DNA from 3 places in the Pelagibacterium nitratireducens genome. Region 3 is predicted to be linked to each of the others. Evidence: predicted binding sites of a transcription regulator. Region 3 holds the regulator's gene; each other region holds the start of a gene.
The links. The regulator LexA, encoded in region 3, represses DNA repair genes until DNA is damaged. The targets are predictions, from matches to a motif close to TGTTCNNNNTGTGTTCNG.
Positions count from the first base shown of each region.

Region 1 (6,666 bases), 620 kb from region 3:
AGAAGGGCGATGTGGTCAAGAGCCAGGAGGTGACGACCTGGTTCATGATCCTGGGGTCGGCGCTGATCTTTGCCTTTGTCGCCCCGTTTACCAGTGCGCAGTTCATGACCAGCCTCGGCGATTATCTTGGCCGCGCCGACCTTTACGAAGTGGGCGGGCCGGGGTTCAACCAGTTCGTCTATGGCGCGACGATCAGCCTTTTGAGTGCGCTTTTGCTGCCGATGGTCCTTCTGGCGCTGTGCGGGATTGCGGGAAACATGGTGCAGCACCGCATGGTGTTTTCGGCCGAAAACCTCAAACCCAAATTCTCCAAAGTCTCCCCGCTGGCCGGAGCCAAGCGCCTGTTTTCGAGCGAGGCGCTGGTCAATTTCGGTAAGGGGCTGTTCAAGCTCGTGGTGTTTTCCACCATCATGGTGCTGGTGGTCTGGCCCGACCGGGACCGGCTTTCGACCATCATGACCGCCGACCCCATCGTGACACTGGAACTGTTCCAGGAAATCGGCATCAAGATCTTTATCGCGACCCTGATCGCCATCACCATCGTGGCGCTGCTCGACTATATCTACATGCGCCACAAATGGTGGCAGCGCCAGATGATGACGGTCAAGGAAGTGCGCGACGAGTACAAGCAGATGGAGGGCGATCCTCACGTCAAGGGCCGTATCCGCCAGATCCGCATGGAGCGGTCCCGCAAGCGCATGATGGCCGCGGTGCCCGATGCGACGGTTGTGGTGACCAACCCGACCCATTTTGCCGTGGCGCTCAAATACGACAAGGACATGGCCGCTCCCCAGGTGCTGGCCAAGGGCGTCGATGCCGTTGCGCTCAGAATCCGCGGGCTGGCCAGGGATCACGACATTCCAATCGTCGAAAATCCCCCGCTGGCCCGGGCGCTTTATGCGGGCGCCGAGGTGGGCGAGACGATCCCGGCAGAGCATTTCAAGGCCGTGGCGCAGATCATCGGCTATGTGATGCGGTTGAAAAACCGCTCGAGCTGGCGCAGTGGAAATCAGGGTCGACCCTAACCGAGACTGTTAACGAGCGGTTAATCCGCACTACCCAAGGCGAAGTCGGGTTTGCTACCAATAGGAAGCCCGATTCGATTTGCGGGCGGATGTCTCTAGCGAGGAACAAAAAGCGATGGCGGTGGCCCCGATGGACGAGGACAGCTATCCCGAGCCGATGGTGGCGCGTCCGTCGTCCAATGCAGCGCTGTGGCGGGTGATCATCCTTTCGCTCGCTTTCGTCGCGGTTGCCGTAGCGTTCTCGCTGATGGGAGACGCCATTTCGCCCGAAATGATCGTCCTGTTTCTGGGTGTCCTGTCGGTTATCGGGGTGTTTTCGCTGTTTGCGCTGGCGGCGGGGCTGTTCCGGTTCGTGGGGGGCTCTGAAAAGCGGACGTTGGCCCGCGCCATTGTCGACAGCCTGCCCTACGGGGCGGTGGTCACCGACCGCGACGGCAAGATCTTTTATGCCAATGCGCAATATTCGGACCTTTCCAAATCTGTTTCCAAGGGGGTCCCCGTTGGCGTGCCGCGGCTGTTTGCCAGCCAGCCCGAAGCGAGCGAGGCGGTCTATCGGCTTTCGCGGGCCGCGCGGGACGGGCGGGCGATTGTCGAGGATGTGCGGATTGCGCGCGGCAAGAGCGCTGCGCAATGGTTCCGCATCGGGGCACGCAGCCTTCCCGATTACGATGGCGCGCCGGGCAAATCGGTGATCTGGACGGTCGAGGACATAACCCGCGACCGCGAGAGCCAGGAAAATTTCTACGTCGAGCTGCAAAAGGCCATCGACTATCTCGATCATGCGCCGGCCGGGTTCTTTTCGGCCAATGCGCGCGGGCGGATACAGTATATCAACTCAACGCTGGCCGACTGGCTGGGCTATGATCTCGCGGCTTTCGAGGCGGGCGATCTCGATCTTGCCGAGATCGTGCAGGGCGATGGCGCGGGGCTTTTGATGGGCGGCGGGCAGGACGGCGCGGTGCGCACCGAAGTGATCGATCTCGATCTGGTGCGCCACGACGGCACCAATCTGCCGGTGCGGCTGTTGCACCGCGCGGCGCGGCTGGCCGAGGGCGAGCTGGGCGAGACGCGTACGCTGGTGCTCGACCGCTCACGCGGCATCGAGGGGGAAGAGGCATTGCGGGCCGCCGAAGTGCGGTTTTCGCGGTTTTTCAACCACACCCCGATTGCCATTGCGGCGCTCGACGGGGCGGGCAAGGTGGTGCGTACCAATGCGCCCTTTACCCGGATTTTCGGGCTGACATCCGGGGAACGCGGGATCGAGGGGCTCAATGTCGCCTCGCTGATCGATCCGGAAAGCCGGGAAAAACTGGCGATGGCGCTGGCCGATGCCAAGGGGCACCGGTCGGAAATCGCGCCGGTCGATGCGACGATTCCGGGGGAAAAGCCGCGCAGCGTGCGCATGTTCATTTCGGGCGTCGAGCAGGGCGGGGAAAGCGACGAGGCGGCGATCCTTTATGCGCTCGACATGACCGAGCAGCGCCAGCTCGAAGAACAGTTTGCCCAGGGCATGAAAATGCAGGCGGTGGGGCAACTGGCCGGTGGGGTGGCCCATGATTTCAACAACGTGCTGACGGCGATCATCGGGTTTTCGGACCTGCTGCTGCTCAAGCACAAACCGTCCGATCCCTCGTTTGGCGACATCATGTCGATCAAGCAGAGCGCCAACCGCGCTGCGGGCCTGGTGCGCCAGCTTCTGGCCTTCTCGCGTCGGCAGACGCTGCGCCCGCAGGTGCTTGAAGTGCCCCAGCATATCGACGATCTGACGGTGTTGCTCAAGCGGCTGATCGGTGAGCATGTGACGCTCGATGTCGAGCACGGGCGCGATGTGTGGCCGATCCGGGCCGACCTGGTGCAGCTCGAACAGGTGATCATCAACCTTGCGGTCAATGCGCGCGACGCGATGCCCGATGGCGGGCAGATCACGCTGCGCACCCGCAATGTCGAGCAGGCCGAAGCCGAGACTTTCACCTATCCGGGGCTGGTGCCCACCGATTTCGTTTCGATCGAGGTGAGCGATACCGGCACGGGCATGACCCAGGAGGTCATGGAAAAAATCTTCGAGCCGTTCTTTTCGACAAAGGAGCTGGGCAAGGGGACCGGGCTGGGCCTGTCGATGGTCTATGGCATCATCAAGCAGACCGGTGGCTATATCTATCCCGAATCCGAAGTGGGAAAGGGCACGACCTTCCGGTTGCTGCTGCCCCGGCACATCCAGCAGGAAAAGGAAGAAGTGGTCAAGGCGGTTGCGGCGCCTGTCCGCGATCTGACGGGCAATGAACGCATCCTTCTCGTCGAGGACGAGGAGAGCGTGCGCATGTTCTCGGCGCGGGCCCTGTCGACAACGGGTTATGAAGTGTTCGAGGCCGGATCTGGCGAAGAGGCGCTCGAAGTGCTCGAGGAAATCGAGGGCAAGGTCGACCTGATCATTTCGGACGTGGTGATGCCCGAGATGGACGGGCCGACGCTTCTGACCCATGTGCGCAGGCTCTATCCGGGGCTCAAGGTGATCTTCGTTTCCGGCTATGCCGAAGAAAGCGTGCGCCAGGGGCTCGAGGACGACAGGAGCGTGGAATTTTTGCCCAAGCCCTATACGCTCGATCAGATCAATTCCAAGGTCAAGGAAGTGCTTTCGGGCAGTCCGGCGGCCAGCGAGGACTAGTCTTTTTCCGAGGAGTTCGAGGCAGCCAGAAATGCCGCACCAAGACCGGCGCCGATGGCAACGCCGATGCCGATTCCGATGGCGATGTTGTCTAGCGCGACGCCGATTCCGGCACCGATTGCGATTCCCAATGCGTATGAAGTGGAAGAGTTCCATTATTCCAGAATGTTCTTATTTTGTCTCTTGACATATCGAAAACAAAATGAGAACAAATATGCAACCTAGAAATAGGCGTTGAGGGCCGACTGATCGCGTTGCGCGCGCAGGGCATTTGGTGAAATAAGGAGAGCTAACAATGGCAGTTTCACAGCTTCGCGTGGTTGACGGGGGTTCGATGGACAAGAACAAGGCGCTCGAGGCCGCTCTGGGTCAGATCGAGCGCAATTTCGGCAAGGGTTCGGTCATGAAGCTGGGGGAAAACACCTCAGTCAATGTCGAATCGATTTCCACGGGCTCGCTCGGTCTCGATATCGCGCTGGGCATCGGTGGTCTGCCGCGCGGGCGTATCATCGAAATTTTCGGGCCGGAAAGCTCGGGCAAGACAACGCTGGCTTTGCATGTGCTGGCCGAAGCCCAGAAAGGCGGCGGTATCTGCGCGTTCATCGACGCAGAACACGCGCTCGATCCCACCTATGCGCGCAAGCTTGGCGTCAATATCGACGAGCTGTTGATCTCCCAGCCCGATGCGGGTGAACAGGCGCTCGAAATCGCAGATACGCTGGTGCGGTCTGGCGCGATCGACGTTCTGGTCGTCGACTCGGTGGCGGCTTTGACGCCACGGGCCGAACTCGAAGGCGAGATGGGCGATTCCCTGCCGGGCCTTCAGGCGCGTCTGATGAGCCAGGCTATGCGCAAGCTCACGGGTTCGATTTCCAAATCGAAGGCCATGGTGATCTTCATCAACCAGATCCGCATGAAGATCGGCGTGATGTTCGGCTCGCCCGAAACCACGACCGGCGGCAATGCGCTCAAATTCTATTCCTCGGTTCGTCTCGACATTCGCCGCATCGGCGCCATCAAGGACCGCGAGGAAGTTGTCGGCAACCAAACGCGCGTCAAGGTGGTCAAGAACAAGATGGCCCCTCCGTTCCGTCAGGTCGAATTCGACATCATGTATGGCGAAGGCGTTTCCAAGACCGGTGAGCTGCTCGATCTGGGCGTCAAGGCCGGGATCGTCGAGAAATCGGGAGCCTGGTTCTCCTATGACAGCCAGCGGCTGGGCCAGGGGCGTGAAAATTCGCGCCAGTTCCTCAAGGACAATCCCGAGATCGCCAATCAGATCGAGAACGGGGTGCGCGAGAGCGCCGGGCTTATTGCCGCTGAACTGATCACGGCAGGAGAAGGCAGCGCCGAGGACAGCGAAGACTAGAGCCGTTCAGGATTTGATTGACTCAAATCCTTGGCTCCAAGTTCTTGTTTTGGCGCGTGTCCGAGCCGCAAAACCGTTTCCATCCCCGATCGCGTCGAGGACATGGTTTTGCTGGACACGCTCTAATTGGCTGTTGCGGTTTTGCGCGGCCAAGCCGAATTGTGGTCTCTGACCTCCTGGCGCCGGGCAACCGGCGCCTTTCTTTTTTGCAAAACCAGCGGGTTTGCTGCCGGCACTTATTGGCCCGGTGCCGCAGCCTTCGCATTGCACTCGCCCGATGCACACGCTAGAAGGCTTGCTCAAGTTTCCAGCCGGTGAAAACGGGGCGCAATCGGCCGCGTATCCGGCGCATCCAGAACGATAAAGATATGGTGCGGCGCCTTGGCCGCAGACAGGGTTTTTGGGCTCGATCATGACAAGCGTAAACGACATCCGTTCGACCTTCCTCGACTTCTTTGCCAGGAACGGCCATGAGAAAGTCTCTTCAAGCCCGCTGGTGCCGCGCAACGATCCGACGCTGATGTTCACCAATGCGGGCATGGTGCAGTTCAAGAACGTTTTTACCGGGCTTGAAAAGCGGCCCTATTCTCGCGCCACGACCTCGCAGAAATGCGTGCGGGCAGGGGGCAAGCACAACGATCTCGACAATGTGGGCTTTACGGCGCGGCATCTGACCTTTTTCGAGATGCTGGGCAATTTTTCCTTCGGCGACTATTTCAAGGAACAGGCCATCGAAATGGCCTGGACGCTGGTCACCAAGGAGTTCGGTCTCGACAAGGACAAGCTGCTGGTCACCGTCTATCACACCGACGACGAAGCGGCGGACCTATGGAAAAAGATCGCCGGGTTTTCCGATGACAAGATCATCCGTATTCCCACTTCGGACAATTTCTGGACGATGGGCGATACGGGCCCGTGCGGTCCGTGCTCGGAAATCTTTATCGATCGCGGCGATCATATCTGGGGCGGCCCTCCGGGCACGCCAGAAGAAGACGGCGACAGGTTCCTCGAGTTCTGGAATCTGGTGTTCATGCAATACGAGCAAAGCGGCGACGGCAAGCAAGAACCGCTGCCGCGCCCCTCGATCGATACGGGGATGGGGCTCGAGCGGATGGCCTCGATCCTTCAGGGTGTCGAGAGCGTCTTTGAAACCGACATGTTCCGCCATGTGATCGATGCGACCGCTTCTGCAGTCGGGCGCGCGCCGACCCCGGAAACCGTGGCGTCCTATCGCGTCATCGCCGATCATTTGCGTTCGATGTCGTTCCTGATTGCCGACGGCGTGCTGCCGGCCAATGAGGGGCGCGGTTACGTGCTGCGCCGCATCATGCGCCGTGCCATGCGCCATGCAACACTGTTGGGCACCAACAATGCCACGATCTTCAAGCTCGTGCCGTCCCTGGTGCGCGAGATGGGGCAGGCCTATCCGGACCTCGTTGCGGGCGAGGCGATGATTTCGGAAACGATCCGGCTCGAAGAGGAACGCTTCTTAAAGACGCTCAGCCGCGGGCTGCAGATTCTTGAGGACGAAAGCGCCGGATTGGGCAAGGGCGATACGCTGGCCGGCGAGACCGCCTTCAAGCTCTACGACACTTATGGCTTCCCGCTCG
Region 1 covers NZ_CP146275.1:1,512,921-1,519,586, forward strand. Annotated here, with positions in the region: gene flhB (flagellar biosynthesis protein FlhB) at 1-1,025, shown strand, start outside; gene cckA (cell cycle histidine kinase CckA) at 1,141-3,687, shown strand; gene V6617_RS07555 (hypothetical protein) at 3,684-3,818, opposite strand; gene recA (recombinase RecA) at 3,983-5,056, shown strand; gene alaS (alanine--tRNA ligase) at 5,469-6,666, shown strand, end outside.
Region 1: a site for LexA is predicted at 3,881-3,898, ahead of recA (recombinase RecA). Genes of this name have one in related genera too.

Region 2 (6,666 bases), 170 kb from region 3:
CCGTGTTGCCCAGATCGCGCAGGCGGCGCAGGGTTTCGAGCAGGCGGGCATTGTCGCGCTGATGCAGGCCGATCGAGGGTTCGTCGAGCACGTAAAGCACGCCTGTCAGCCCCGAGCCGATCTGGCTGGCAAGGCGGATACGCTGGCTTTCGCCACCCGAAAGCGAGCCCGAATTGCGCGAAAGCGTGAGGTATTGCAGACCGACATCGTTGAGGAAGGCCAGCCGGTCGCGGATTTCCTTGAGGATACGCTCGCCGATTGCCGACTGGGTCTGGTTGAGATGGGCAGGCAGATCGGCAAACCATTCGGCGGCGCCCTTGATGGACAACTCGGACACCTGGCCGATGTGGGATCCATGAATCTTGACCGCCAGAGCCTCGGGCTTCAGGCGATAGCCGTTACAGGCCGGGCAAGGGGCGGCGGACATATAGCGCTCGATATCTTCGCGGGCAGCAGAGGATTCGGTTTCGCGATAGCGGCGCTCGAGATTGCCGATGACGCCCTCGAAGGGTTTCTGGGTCGAATATTTGCGCAATCCGTCGTCATAGATGAATTCGATCTTGGTCTTGTCGGTGCCGAACAGGACCGCGTGCTGGACCTCGAAGGGCAAATCCTGCCATGCGGTGCCGGTCGATGCCTTGAAGTGGCGGGTGACGGCCTGCAGGGTCTGCAGATAATAGGGCGAAGAGGTTTTCGACCAGGGCTGGACAGCACCGTCCCGCAGCGACAGCGAGCCATCGGGAACCACGAGATCGGGATCGATCTTGGCCTCGGTGCCGAGCCCTGAACAGACCGGACAGGCGCCGAAGGGGTTGTTGAACGAGAACAGACGCGGCTCGATTTCCGCAATGGTAAAGCCGGACACCGGGCAGGCGAATTTTTCCGAGAAGGTCAGGCGTTTGGGGGTGCCATCGTCCTCGGTCTGGTCCGCGTATTCGGTCAGCGCGATGCCATCGGCCAGACGCAGCGCGGTTTCGAAACTTTCCGCCAGCCGGCCGGCGATATCGCCATTGACGACGACCCGGTCGACCACGACCTCGATATCGTGCTTGAGCTTCTTGTCGAGGGCGGGCGCCTCCTCGATCTCGTAGAACGCGCCGTCGATCTTGACGCGCTGAAAGCCCTTTTTCATCAGTTCGGCGAGTTCCTTACGGTACTCACCCTTGCGGCCGCGCACGATGGGGGCCAGCAGATAAAGGCGGGTGCCTTCCTCGAGCGCCATAACCTTGTCGACCATCTGGGAAACGGTCTGGCTCTCGATGGGGAGCCCGGTTGCCGGGGAATAGGGGATGCCGACGCGGGCGAACAGCAGGCGGAGATAATCGTAGATCTCGGTGACCGTCCCCACAGTCGAGCGTGGATTGCGCGACGTGGTTTTCTGCTCGATGGAAATGGCCGGTGAAAGGCCCTCGATGCTTTCCACATCGGGCTTTTGCATCATTTCAAGGAACTGACGCGCATAGGCCGAAAGGCTTTCGACGTAGCGGCGCTGGCCCTCGGCATAGATGGTATCGAAGGCGAGCGAGGATTTGCCCGAGCCCGAAAGCCCGGTCATCACGATCAGCTTGTCGCGGGGCAGGCGAACGTCGATATTTTTGAGGTTATGCTCCTTGGCGCCCCGGATGACGATGTCGCGGTTGGGATTGGAAATGTCATTCATGGGCGATTATCCAAGGATAGCGGGCCGGGCGGGCGGCAACAAAAGTCTTAACGGGCGCGGGAGGCGTCCGGTTCACTTAAGCACAACTCCGCCCGCCTGCAAGGCCAGCTTATGCACAGCAGCTTTGCCAAGGAACATAATAGGAACAAATTAGATTCCGTCAAGCTTGACATTTCGCATTTATTCAGAACAAAATCAGAACAAACGAGTTGTGCATAGAACTTGCGGGCGCTGAACTTTTGCCGCCGATGGCTATATAGTGCGCTCAACGTGACTGGCCGGACCCTGGTCCGGCGGACAAGAGACAGGAAGGCGAATATGTCGGGAAGCGTGAACAAAGTTATTCTGGTGGGCAATCTGGGTGCCGACCCTGAAGTGCGGTCGCTGCCCAATGGCAACCCCGTGGTCAATCTGCGCATCGCGACGTCCGAGCGCTGGCGCGACCGCAATTCCGGCGAGCCACGCGAAAAGACCGAATGGCATCGCGTGGTGATCTTCAGCGAGGGATTGGCCAAGGTGGCCCAGAACTACCTCAAGAAGGGCGCCAAGGTTTATATCGAGGGCCAGCTCCAGACCCGGAAATGGGAAAAGGACGGCCAGGACCAGTACACGACCGAGATCGTGTTGCAGGGGTTCAATTCGACGCTGACCATGCTCGACGGGCGCGGTGAAGGTGGCGGCGACCGCGATAGCGGCGGCTATGGCGGCGGCAGCCGACAGGTCGAAAATCGCGGGCGGCCGTCCAGCGCTCCAGCCTTCGAGCCGGGGGGCATGGACGACGATATCCCGTTCTGAACGAACAAGGGCGCTGCGAGGCGCCCTTATCATATGCGGCAAAAGGGGTGCTTGCCGCTATTGGCTGAAGGGCACCTGGGCCGTGGTGATGCCGCCGGTCGAGAGATCGGTGATCTGGAGATCCATGCCGATCCGGGCGCCCTGAAGGGCCATTGCGGCCTCGATCTGGTATTCCTTGCCTTCGGCGTTGCGGTTTATGAGTTCGAAATTGACGTCGTCCCCGCTGCGGCGGCCAATGGCCAGGCTCTGGAAACCGGCAACCGAAGACATTGCGGCCTCATACTGGCTGGCCTGCTCGTTCCAGATCATCGTGCCGGCCACCGCGATGGTTCGACCCGCCAGCGTGCATCGGCCATCGAATGTGATGCGCGCCGCGCCGGTATCTTCAACGCTCATTCGGCAAACGACGGTTTCCTCCTTGCCGGTGGATGCCAATACGGCAGAGCCCCGACCGCGCCATTCTCCGACATAGCTCTTGAGCAATTCTATATCCTCGGGCGCCGCCAAGGCGGGTCCGGCAAGCGGCAGGCTCGCAAGGGCGATGGCGCAACCCGCAAGGGTGGATCTAAGCACGGATCTCATTTTTTCTTTCACTCCATCTGGCAAACATCATTCCGCCACCGATCAGCAGCGCGGGCAACACGATCAGATCGCCGATCAGCGCCGCAAGCAGCGTGATGATGGTCAAAAGGCCGAACAGGGCGACCTGGGGGAGAACCGAAACCGTGACCACGGCACATCCGGCGATCAGGATGAGCGTGGTTGCGATCAGGGCCGGGCCTACCCTGTCGAGGGTCGTATCGACCGCATGGGCAATGCTTTCTCCGCGTTCACGCGCCCGGGCGTAATGGGCAAGGAAGTGGATTGTGTCATCGACAGCGATACCAAAGGCAATCGTTAAGGAAATGACAGTCGTGAGCTGCAGGTGAATGCCCGATAAATAGAGGAACAATTCGGTCAAAAGGACCGGCAGGCTATTTGGAATCACCGCCACGAGCGCCATTTTCCAGGACCGAAAGGCGATGCCGATCAAAACGACAGACAAGAAAACCGCGAGCACGAGACTGATCTGCAACGTCGCGATCATATCGAGGCTGGCATAGGCGGTGAGCACGCGAAAGCCCGAGATTTCGGCACCTTCGATGCCGGCGGCGGCCAGTTCGGCGCGCATGGATTCGATAAGGGCCACCGTCTGCTGCGCGTTTTCCGATGTCGGAGAAAAGGCGGTTACCAGGGCCTGCATGCCGTCATCTGTTACAAAGCGTTGGCGCAGGAACGGGCCGACGGCCTCGAAAATGCGCTCGCGGGAAAATCCCAGGTCGGAATAGTGCCGGAAGCTGGCGGCCGAGATGGCCTTGCCGGCACCGAAATTGTTTTCGGCGATCTGGTGAACCTTTTCGACGGTGGCAAAATCGCCGTCGGTCATTTCGGTCAACCCGCCCTGGAGCGGTATGCGGATATAAACGGGCGCCACGCCGCCGACGCCAGCATCTATCCGCTCGCTGGTGGCGATGGCATCGCTGCCGCGGGGCAGGAAATCCTGGAAGCGGAACCGCGCTTCGAGCAGGAAATGGGGTATGAGCAACAAGCCCACGACAATGATTGCGGCAATCGCTGCCGGGCGCGGGGCGGCGCGGGCCAGGCGGCGAACAAAGGGTATGGGCGCGGTAAGAGCGGCGGCCGGTGCCTTGCGCATCTTAAAGCCCAGACGCACGGCGAGCAGCAACGACAGCGGCAGGAAGGTCACGAGGGCCAGAAAGGCCAGCGCCATACCCATGGCACCGGAGATGGCGAATTCGCGCAAGCCCTGTCCAGGCGCGAGGTTGAGGCTGGCAAAGGCGATGATCGTCGTGATGGTGGTCAGGGCACAGGCCGGGCTGACCTTGCGCACGGTCTCGACCAGCGCCTGGCGCTGATCTACGCCGGAATTGCCGGTCCGCATCCAGTAGAGGCAGAAATACATGCTTTCGGCGAACGCAATGACGAGCACCAGAGCGGAGACGATGTTGGTGAGAAAGGTGAAGCTGCCAAACACCAGAATGGTCATGCCGGTGACCCAGAAGGCCGTGACCACGGGGGCGAACGTGGCGATCAGGGCTCCCCAGAAGGTGCGGAAACTCAAAAATGCCGTGAAAAAGCCGAGCGCTACCCCGGCAAACATGAACATGAGCTGGTCGAAGCGCGAGGCGTTGAGCACTTCCTGTTTCCAGATGGACGGACCGGTCAGCTCGATCCGGATGTCCTCGCTCTCATAGGCGGCGATCAACTCGCGCATGGACGCGATCATGGCTTCGTCGCCGCGCTCGATCGAGATCTCGGGGTCGGGGAACATGATCATGACCATCCCCGCATTGTCTGCGAGAATGAGGTTGCTCATCAGCGGATCGTTGGCACGCAGATCATCAAGAGCGGCGGCCACTTGCGCGCGGGTCTCCATGCCCTCGGGAACGGCGGGCACCGAGGTGCCGCCTTCGGCCGGGCGCCGCAGGGAAAAGGGCGACATGGTGCCGGCGGCAAATTCGTTCAGTTCGAGTTCGAACCCCAGAAAGCGCAGGTCTTCGAGGGTTTCAGGGTCGGTCAGATTGTCCGATCGCACCAGAAGGTAGACGTCGTTTTCGAAGGTGCCGAAATTTTCGTTGAGCGCCATATAGCGGTCGTATTCGATGCCGGAGCCGCGATAGAGGCGCAAAAGATCGCCGTCGATGTTGAATTTGGTGAGCTGGAAGGTGCAAAGGGCCGTGAAGGCGAGGACCGCAATGGCCATGATGCGCGGGAACCGAAGGGTTAGCAGACCCAGTCGCTCAAGGCCAAATCCGATCGACACTTGGTTTCTCCTCCGGGCGAATCGCAGGGAAAAGGCGCGTTTGAATTGGTAAAGGCTTGAGCGGGCGGCGTCCACCGTGGAGGACTGACAGGCGCTAGCGGCGGAATCGGGCGGCGAGCAGGATATTGGTTTCGGTGAGGCTGATGCCTTCGATCAGCCTGATGGCGCCGAGGACGGAATCGAAATCGGGCAGCGAAGCGCTTTCGATTTCGGCGACGAGGTCCCAGCGCCCGTTGGTGCTGTAGAGTGCCCGCACCTGGGGCAGTCCCGAGAGGGCGCGGGCGACCTTTTCGGTTCCTCTGCCCTCAACCTCGATCATGGCTATGGCGCGGACGCGCTCGGCGTCGTCGGGTTCGCCGAGGCGAACGCCATAGCCCGAGATGGTGCCGTTGGCTTCCATGCGTTCCATACGGGTCCGGACTGTGGTGCGGGAAACGCCAAGGGTTGTGGCAAGGCTGGCGATGGGCAGGCGGGCATCGTCGCGCAGTAATGCCAGAATTTTGCGGTCCAATTGGTCGGTACTTGGCATTTCGCGCAATGGTCCTTGTCAGATCGGCCAATACTTGTGCCAGATTGCGCAGATTTGCAACTTTCCGTCTTCGCATTGCTTGGGCATGCTGGCGTGAGCATTTGGAGGCAAGAGCGCATGCGTGGACCACAGCCCAGGACAATCACCCTGATCGGAGCGCCCATCGAGGGCGGCGCGGGGCGGCAGGGGTGTTCGATGGGACCGAAGGCCCTGCGTATTGCCGGGCTGGCGGACGCCTTGTCGGGCCTCGGGCACACGGTGATCGACCGTGGCGATGTTGGGCCGCGGGACAATGATTTCGCGCTCGATGGGCTGGCGCACAATGTGGGCGAAGTGACCGGATTTGCGCGTTCGCTGGCCGATGCAGGGGAAGCGGCGCTTGCGGACGGGACCGCGGTCTATCTGGGCGGAGATCATGCGCTCTCGTTCGGCTCGGTGGCGGCGGCTCTGCGCCATGCGGACCGATTGGGCAAGACGCTGCATGTGCTCTGGCTGGACGCGCATGCCGATTTCAATACGCCGCTCAGTTCGACGTCGGGCAATATGCACGGCATGCCGGCAGCGTTTTTTTGCGGCGAGGCGGGGTTCGAGGGAATGCTCGAGTGCCCCAAGATGGAGGCGACCCGTTATCATCTGGTCGGTGCGCGCTCCATCGATCCGGCCGAGGTCGATCTGCTGGCGGCGCGGGGTGCCGATGTCAACGACATGGCCGAGGTCGACGAATATGGAATTGCCGCGATCCTGCGGCGCATCCTTGGCGCGGTCGAGGCCGATGACGCGCTTTTGCATGTGAGCCTCGATGTCGATTTCATCGAGCCCGATCTGGCGCCCGGCGTGGGCACGACGGTGCCCGGCGGC
Region 2 covers NZ_CP146275.1:1,963,829-1,970,494, forward strand. Annotated here, with positions in the region: gene uvrA (excinuclease ABC subunit UvrA) at 1-1,660, opposite strand, end outside; gene ssb (single-stranded DNA-binding protein) at 1,979-2,455, shown strand; gene V6617_RS09685 (hypothetical protein) at 2,513-3,037, opposite strand; gene V6617_RS09690 (efflux RND transporter permease subunit) at 3,021-5,279, opposite strand; gene V6617_RS09695 (Lrp/AsnC family transcriptional regulator) at 5,374-5,808, opposite strand; gene rocF (arginase) at 5,926-6,666, shown strand, end outside.
Region 2: a site for LexA is predicted at 1,791-1,808, ahead of uvrA (excinuclease ABC subunit UvrA). Genes of this name have one in related genera too.

Region 3 (6,666 bases):
TCCCGCGACCACGGCCTTCGCCGAGGTCAGTTTCCAGGGCGAGACCATCGAGTGGATCATTCCCTTTAGCCGGAGCGGCGGATCGGATACCTGGGCGCGGTTCAATGCGCCATTTCTGAGCCGGCACCTGCCGGGTCATCCAGAAATCGAAATCGTCAATGAACCCGGCGGAGGCGGCACCCGTGGTCCCAACACGTTTGCCAGCCGTGCCCGGCCGGACGGGCTGACCATTCTGGGGACTTCGGGATCGACACAATTTCCCTACCTGCTGGGCGATCTGCGTGTGCGTTACGATTACAAGGACTGGGAAGTGGTGATGGTAGCACCGACCGGAGGGGTGGTTTACGTCGCGCCCGGAACGGGGGTCGAGGGTCCCGACGACATCGACAGGCTTGCCGACCAGACCCTGGTGTTTGCGAGCCAGGGGCCAACATCGCTCGACCTCGTTCCCATGCTGGCCTTCCGGTTACTTGGTTTTGATGTCAGCTATGTGTTCGGCTACACCGGTCGCGCCGACGGGCTGATCGCCATGGAACGAGGCGAAGTCAGCATCGACTACCAGACAACGGCCTCGTACTTGCGCAACGTTGTTCCGATGGCCGAGGCCGGCGACGCCGTGCCACTTATGAGTTGGGGCATCCTCGACGAAAATGGTGTGATGCAGCGCGATCCGACCTTTCCCGATCTGCCCATCGTCGAAGAAGTGTATGAGATGTTACACGGCGAGCCGCCTTCCGGGCCCGACTATGAGGCCTATCGCGCTTTCAATATCGCCGGATTTGCCGCTCAGAAGATGGTGATTCTACCGGGCGGCACGCCGCCGGAAATCGTCGAGACATGGCGCCAAGCCTGGCGTGATATCTTTGCCGACCCCCAGTATCGCGCCGAAGTTTCAAGCGTTCTGGGGGCCTATGAGCAGGTCACCGATCGCGCGGCGGAAGCCCTGTTTATCGAAGGGACGACGATCGATCCGGCGGTCCGCAAGCGTATACTCGACATGCTCTCGAACGAATATGCGGTGCGGTTGAGCGATCAATAGAACGCACCGGCCGGCAATCGAGAGGCGCTGCTAGAGCCGTGATTACAGTGGACGCTTGCGGAACATTTACGGAACATGTATAAAAGTTCAATATTTGTTCCGATTCGACGCCGCCGAGGGATCCGCCAATGTTGACGCGTAAACAGCACGAACTTCTGATGTTCATCCATGAGCGGATGAAAGAGAGCGGCATTCCGCCCTCGTTCGACGAAATGAAGGAAGCGCTGGATCTGAAATCGAAGTCGGGCATCCACCGGCTCATCACGGCGCTGGAAGAGCGTGGCTTTATCCGCCGTTTGCCCAACCGGGCTCGAGCGCTCGAAGTCGTTAAGCTGCCGGATTCGATGAATCCGTCGCTGGGCGGGCGTAAGGCGCGGTTTGAACCTTCGGTGATCGAGGGTACGCTGGGCAAGGTGCCAGCCAAGACCGTGGCGCCCCGCCAGGACAATGGCGGATCGGTGGCCATTCCGGTGATGGGGCGCATTGCGGCGGGTGTGCCGATCGAGGCGATCCAGACTCACTCTCATTCCATTGCGGTTCCACCCGAAATGCTGGGTTCTGGAGAACATTTCGCACTCGAAGTGCGGGGGGATTCGATGATCGATGCCGGGATTTTCGACGGCGATACTGTCTTGATTCGCAAGCAGGATGCTGCCGGAAATGGTGAGATCGTTGTCGCGCTGGTCGATGACGAGGAAGCAACCCTTAAACGCCTGCGCAAGAAGGGAAACGCCGTGGCGCTGGAGGCGGCCAACCCGGCTTACGAAACCCGGATTTTCGGTCCTGACCGCGTGAAGGTTCAGGGACGTCTGGTGGGATTGCTGCGGCGCTACTAGATTTTCTTTGACTTAGCCTTGTTGTCCTCAAGGCCCTAAAGCTGGATGCGCCACGGGCGGTCCGGTCCGTCGATGGCGGTGCGGATTGTTGGCGGCAGATCGGGGCCATTCCAATCGATCATATGAGCGCCATAGCGGGCGAGGTCTGAAGCGTCGACAACCAGTTTGGCTGCCGTCTCGCATTGGGGCGGCGCAGTCAGGCGGGCGATGACGATCTCGGCGATGCGGCAATCTTCGTCAAACGCGTCGCGAGATTTGACCAGCGCTACGGTATAGCCCTCCTCGGTCGAGAGGATGCAGCCCAGACTGTCGCAACCTGTGGCGGTGTGGGCGTCTTCGATAACCGTCAGATAGCGTTCTGACCAGATGGTGGTGGCAAAGGTATTGTTGCGGCCGGCGATCAGGGCAACCCGGTCTCCGCTGCGGACGGCCAATGCCTGGCTTTGATCGGCAATGAATATGTCGGGCGCCTGCTCGAGACAGAAAAAAGCGATGAGCGGAACCGCGACAATGGGGCCAGTTATGCGCATGTGGGTTCGAAAATAGGCCAGCCATGCCAATGCGAACAGAGCGACGCCGAGCGCGACCGGGGACAGTATGGGACTCGGGTCGAACCCGCCGCTCAAATTTCGGACGAAACCGGCGCACCAGAGCATAGCCTCGATGCTCCAGCCGAGCCCAGCATAGGGAATGGCCTCGAGGCCAAGAGGGAGCAGCAAGGTTCCGAGCAGAGCAGCAGGCATCATCACAAAGCTCACGATGGGCATAACCATAAGGTTACCCAACACCCCGAATGGCGCGGTCTGCTGGAAGTGGTAGGCGGTAAAGACCAGTGTTGCCAGACCGGCAATGATGCTGGTGGTAGCAATGTCGAGCATCAGGGTCAGCGCCCTGCCCCGCTGTGGGCGTTCCCTGTCCTCCCGATTGCGCCGAGCCAATTCGTAAGCCGCTATCAAAGCGATGACGGCGGCAAAGGAGAGCTGAAAAGAAGCGCGGAAGACGCTGGTGGGTTCGAAAACGATGATTGCCAGACCGGCGATCGCCACGTTGCGCATGGTCAGTGCCTGCCGCCCGGCAATGATGGCGGCAAAGATGAGCGCGAGCATGATGGTCGAGCGCACCGCCGGGATAACCATACCCGAAATCACCATGTAGGCTAGCGCCGTGGCAATACCAAAACCCGCGGCGATCTTTTTTATGGGGAAGCGTTGGGTGACACCATGGCCCAGTGAGAGAAAAAAGCGAACGCAGGCGAACATGGTGCCCGCCACCAGCGTCAGGTGCAGACCGGAAATGGCAATGACATGGGCGATGCCGGCCGATGCCATCAGATTGCGGTCATCCTCGGTGATCCGGCTCTGGTCACCGGTGACGAGCGCCGCAGCGATACCACCGATGCGTTCGCCCAGTTGGGATACGATACGCGTTGTGATGGCGGCGCGAAGGTCCTTGACCGCGCGCGACAGCCCCCCGGCGCCGCTTTTCGAGATTTCGATATCGCCGAATGCAGTTCCATAGGCACCGATGCCATCAAAATGGCTCACGAACTGGGAGTCGTAGCCGCCCGGGACGGCGGGCGGCGGAACCGGATAAAAGCGGATGCGAGCCGTTATGGTGTCGCCGGGGGAAACATCGTAAGCACCGGGCACAGTGACGCGGGCCAGGCGAACATTGGGGAGCGTCCAATCCAATTCGCCAGCGACATCGGAAAGGACCCAGCGTTGTTCGCTGCCATCGTTGTAGGTGACAGCCTCAATGCGCGCCGTATAGGTGCCATAGCGGGGGCTCTCGAGCATCCGGGTACCGAACAGCGCACCATGAACGGGCAGGAGAACCATGCCGAGAGCGAACATCGATGCAAGAAGAGCAATTTCCCGGATCGGGGCACGATCACGGCCAAGCCAGGCAGTTGCGAAGGTGAAACCGATCAGGGTCGCGAGAGCAATAAACGCCGGTTCACTTGGAAGCACGCGATAGACGATGAGCCCAGCGATCATGAAGAAGGGAAAGAGAATGAAGTTGCGACGCTGGGTCACGGCGTCGAGGACCGCCATGCGCAAGCCAGCACAAAGAGCAGAGATCCGGGCCACGAGCCACGCAAGCGGCCCAGCCGCCCGTCCCTGCCGAAGATTTTTGGCGACAGGAAAGTCGACCATCTTGCGCGCCCCCAACCCTTGCGCTCGTTGGGCGCTATGGTACACACGGGCCAAACATTTCTCCAAGCGGTAAGCCTTATGTCCAAACCCGTCGTAACGCGTTTTGCGCCTTCTCCCACAGGTTTCCTGCATATCGGGGGCGCGCGAACCGCACTGTTCAACTGGGCGTTCGCGCGCAAGATGGGTGGAAAGATGCTGCTGCGCATTGAAGACACCGACCGCGAGCGCTCTACCGAGGCCGCCGTGGCGGCCATTCTGGACGGCATGAGCTGGCTTGGCCTCGATTGGGACGGGACCCCGATCAGCCAGTTCGTGCGGGCAGACCGGCACGCCGAGATTGCGTTAGAACTGCTCGAAAGCGGTAATGCCTACAAGTGTTATTGCACGCCTCAGGAATTGACCGAGATGCGCGACAAGGCGCGCGCCGAAGGCCGCCCGCCGCGCTATGACGGGCGCTGGCGCGACCGCGATGCATCAGAAGCGCCTGAGGGTGTCAAGCCTGTCGTACGGATCAAGGCCCCACAGTCCGGTGACATCGTGGTCAAGGACCGGGTGCAGGGCGATGTGGTCTTCAAGGCTGAAAACCTCGACGATTTCATCATCCTGCGCTCTGATGGAACACCCACCTATATGCACGCCGTGGTAGTTGACGATCACGACATGGGCGTTACCCATATCATCCGGGGCGACGATCATCTGACCAATGCCGCCCGGCAGATCGTGATTTATCGGGCCATGGGCTGGGATATCCCGGAAATGGCGCATATTCCGCTGATCCACGGGCCGGATGGCGCAAAGCTTTCCAAGCGGCATGGCGCCATGGGGGTCGAAACCTATCGGCAAATGGGATACCTGCCCGAAGCGTTGCGCAATTATCTTGCCCGCCTGGGCTGGGCGCATGGCGATGACGAGATATTTTCGACCGACCAGATGGTCGAGTGGTTCTCGCTCGAGGCCCTTAACAAGGGCGCTTCACGCTTCGATTTCGTCAAGCTCGACAATCTAAACGGCCACTATATCCGCTCGACCGACCCTGCCCGGCTCTACGATGTGATGGTTGAGACGGCATCGGAAACCGGGCGAAATGCGGACTATGCCGGGCTGGTTTCCAACAAGGACACCGTGCTTGCTGCCATTCCAGAGCTTCAACCGCGTGCCAAGACCGTACTGGAGCTGATCGACCTGGCGCAGTTCATCTATGCGGAACGGCCGCTTCCTATCGAAGAAAAGGCGGCAGCACTGCTCAATGAAGAGAGCGTTGCGCATCTGGCAGCGCTGACGACCGCGTTTTCGTCCCTCGATGGCTGGTCCGTCGAAAGTCTGGATGGGACCGTGCGGACCTATGCAGAGACAGTGGGGTTGAAGCTGGGCAAGGTTGCCCAACCCTTGCGGGCCGCCCTTACGGGGCGAACAATTTCGCCGGGCATTTTCGAGGTCATGGTATTGATTGGGCGCGAAGAGAGCTTGGCCCGGCTTTCAGATGTAGTGGGCGTTGGCACCGGGGTTCATTCCTAGCGCCATCCTCGCTGTTTTCTGAATTGCGATCTATATTTACCTATACGTCAAGATCCTTGACGTAGTTGCATGGTGTGACAATTTCGGATACCCAAGCGAAGCATTTTTCAAAGACGTCATTGTGCGTGCTCAGAGCGGGCGAGCCTGGTGCTTGCGGCATATCTGGGCCGAAACCCGGGAGGCACATGAATGAGCGAACAATCGGCAAAACTTACTCTGGGCGATGAGACCTATGAGTTCCCGGTGCTCAGCGGCACGGTTGGGCCCGATGTCATCGACATTCGCTCGCTGTACGCCCAGACCGGGCTGTTTACCTACGATCCCGGGTTCACGTCGACAGCAGCCTGCGACAGCGCCATCACGTATATCGATGGCGACAAGGGCGAACTCCTCTATCGCGGCTATCCGATCGACCAGCTTGCGGATAACAGCTCGTATATCGAAGTCTGTTATCTGTTGCTCTATGGCGAGTTGCCATCGAAAGCCGATCTACGGGACTTCGAGAACCGGGTGACACGTCACACGATGGTGCACGAACAGATGCACTATTTTTATCGCGGGTTCCGCCGCGACGCGCATCCGATGGCAATCGTAACCGGCGTCGTTGGTGCGATGGCGGCGTTCTACCACGACTCCACAGACATCTCGGACCCCGAGCAGCGTGAAATCGCTTCGATCCGGATGATCGCCAAGCTGCCGACGATTGTGGCTATGGCCTACAAATATTCGGTGGGCCAGCCCTTTGTCTATCCGCGTAACGATCTCGACTACGCCTCAAACTTCCTGCACATGTGCTTTGCCGTGCCGGCCGAGGAATACAAGGTCGATCCGGTGGTCGCCAGAGCCATGGACCGCATTTTTACGCTTCATGCCGACCACGAGCAAAACGCTTCGACTTCAACGGTTCGTCTGTCAGGCTCGTCGGATGCAAATCCGTTTGCGTGTATTGCTGCGGGTGTGGCGTGCCTATGGGGCCCGGCGCATGGCGGGGCGAACGAAGCTGCGCTCAACATGCTGCGCCAGATCGGAACGGTTGACCGCATCCCTGAATTCATCGCGCGGGCCAAGGACAAGAACGATCCGTTCCGCCTAATGGGCTTCGGGCACCGGGTTTACAAGA
Region 3 covers NZ_CP146275.1:2,136,318-2,142,983, forward strand. Annotated here, with positions in the region: gene V6617_RS10605 (tripartite tricarboxylate transporter substrate-binding protein) at 1-1,039, shown strand, start outside; gene lexA (transcriptional repressor LexA) at 1,168-1,875, shown strand; gene V6617_RS10615 (ComEC/Rec2 family competence protein) at 1,911-3,929, opposite strand; gene gltX (glutamate--tRNA ligase) at 4,110-5,546, shown strand; gene gltA (citrate synthase) at 5,736-6,666, shown strand, end outside.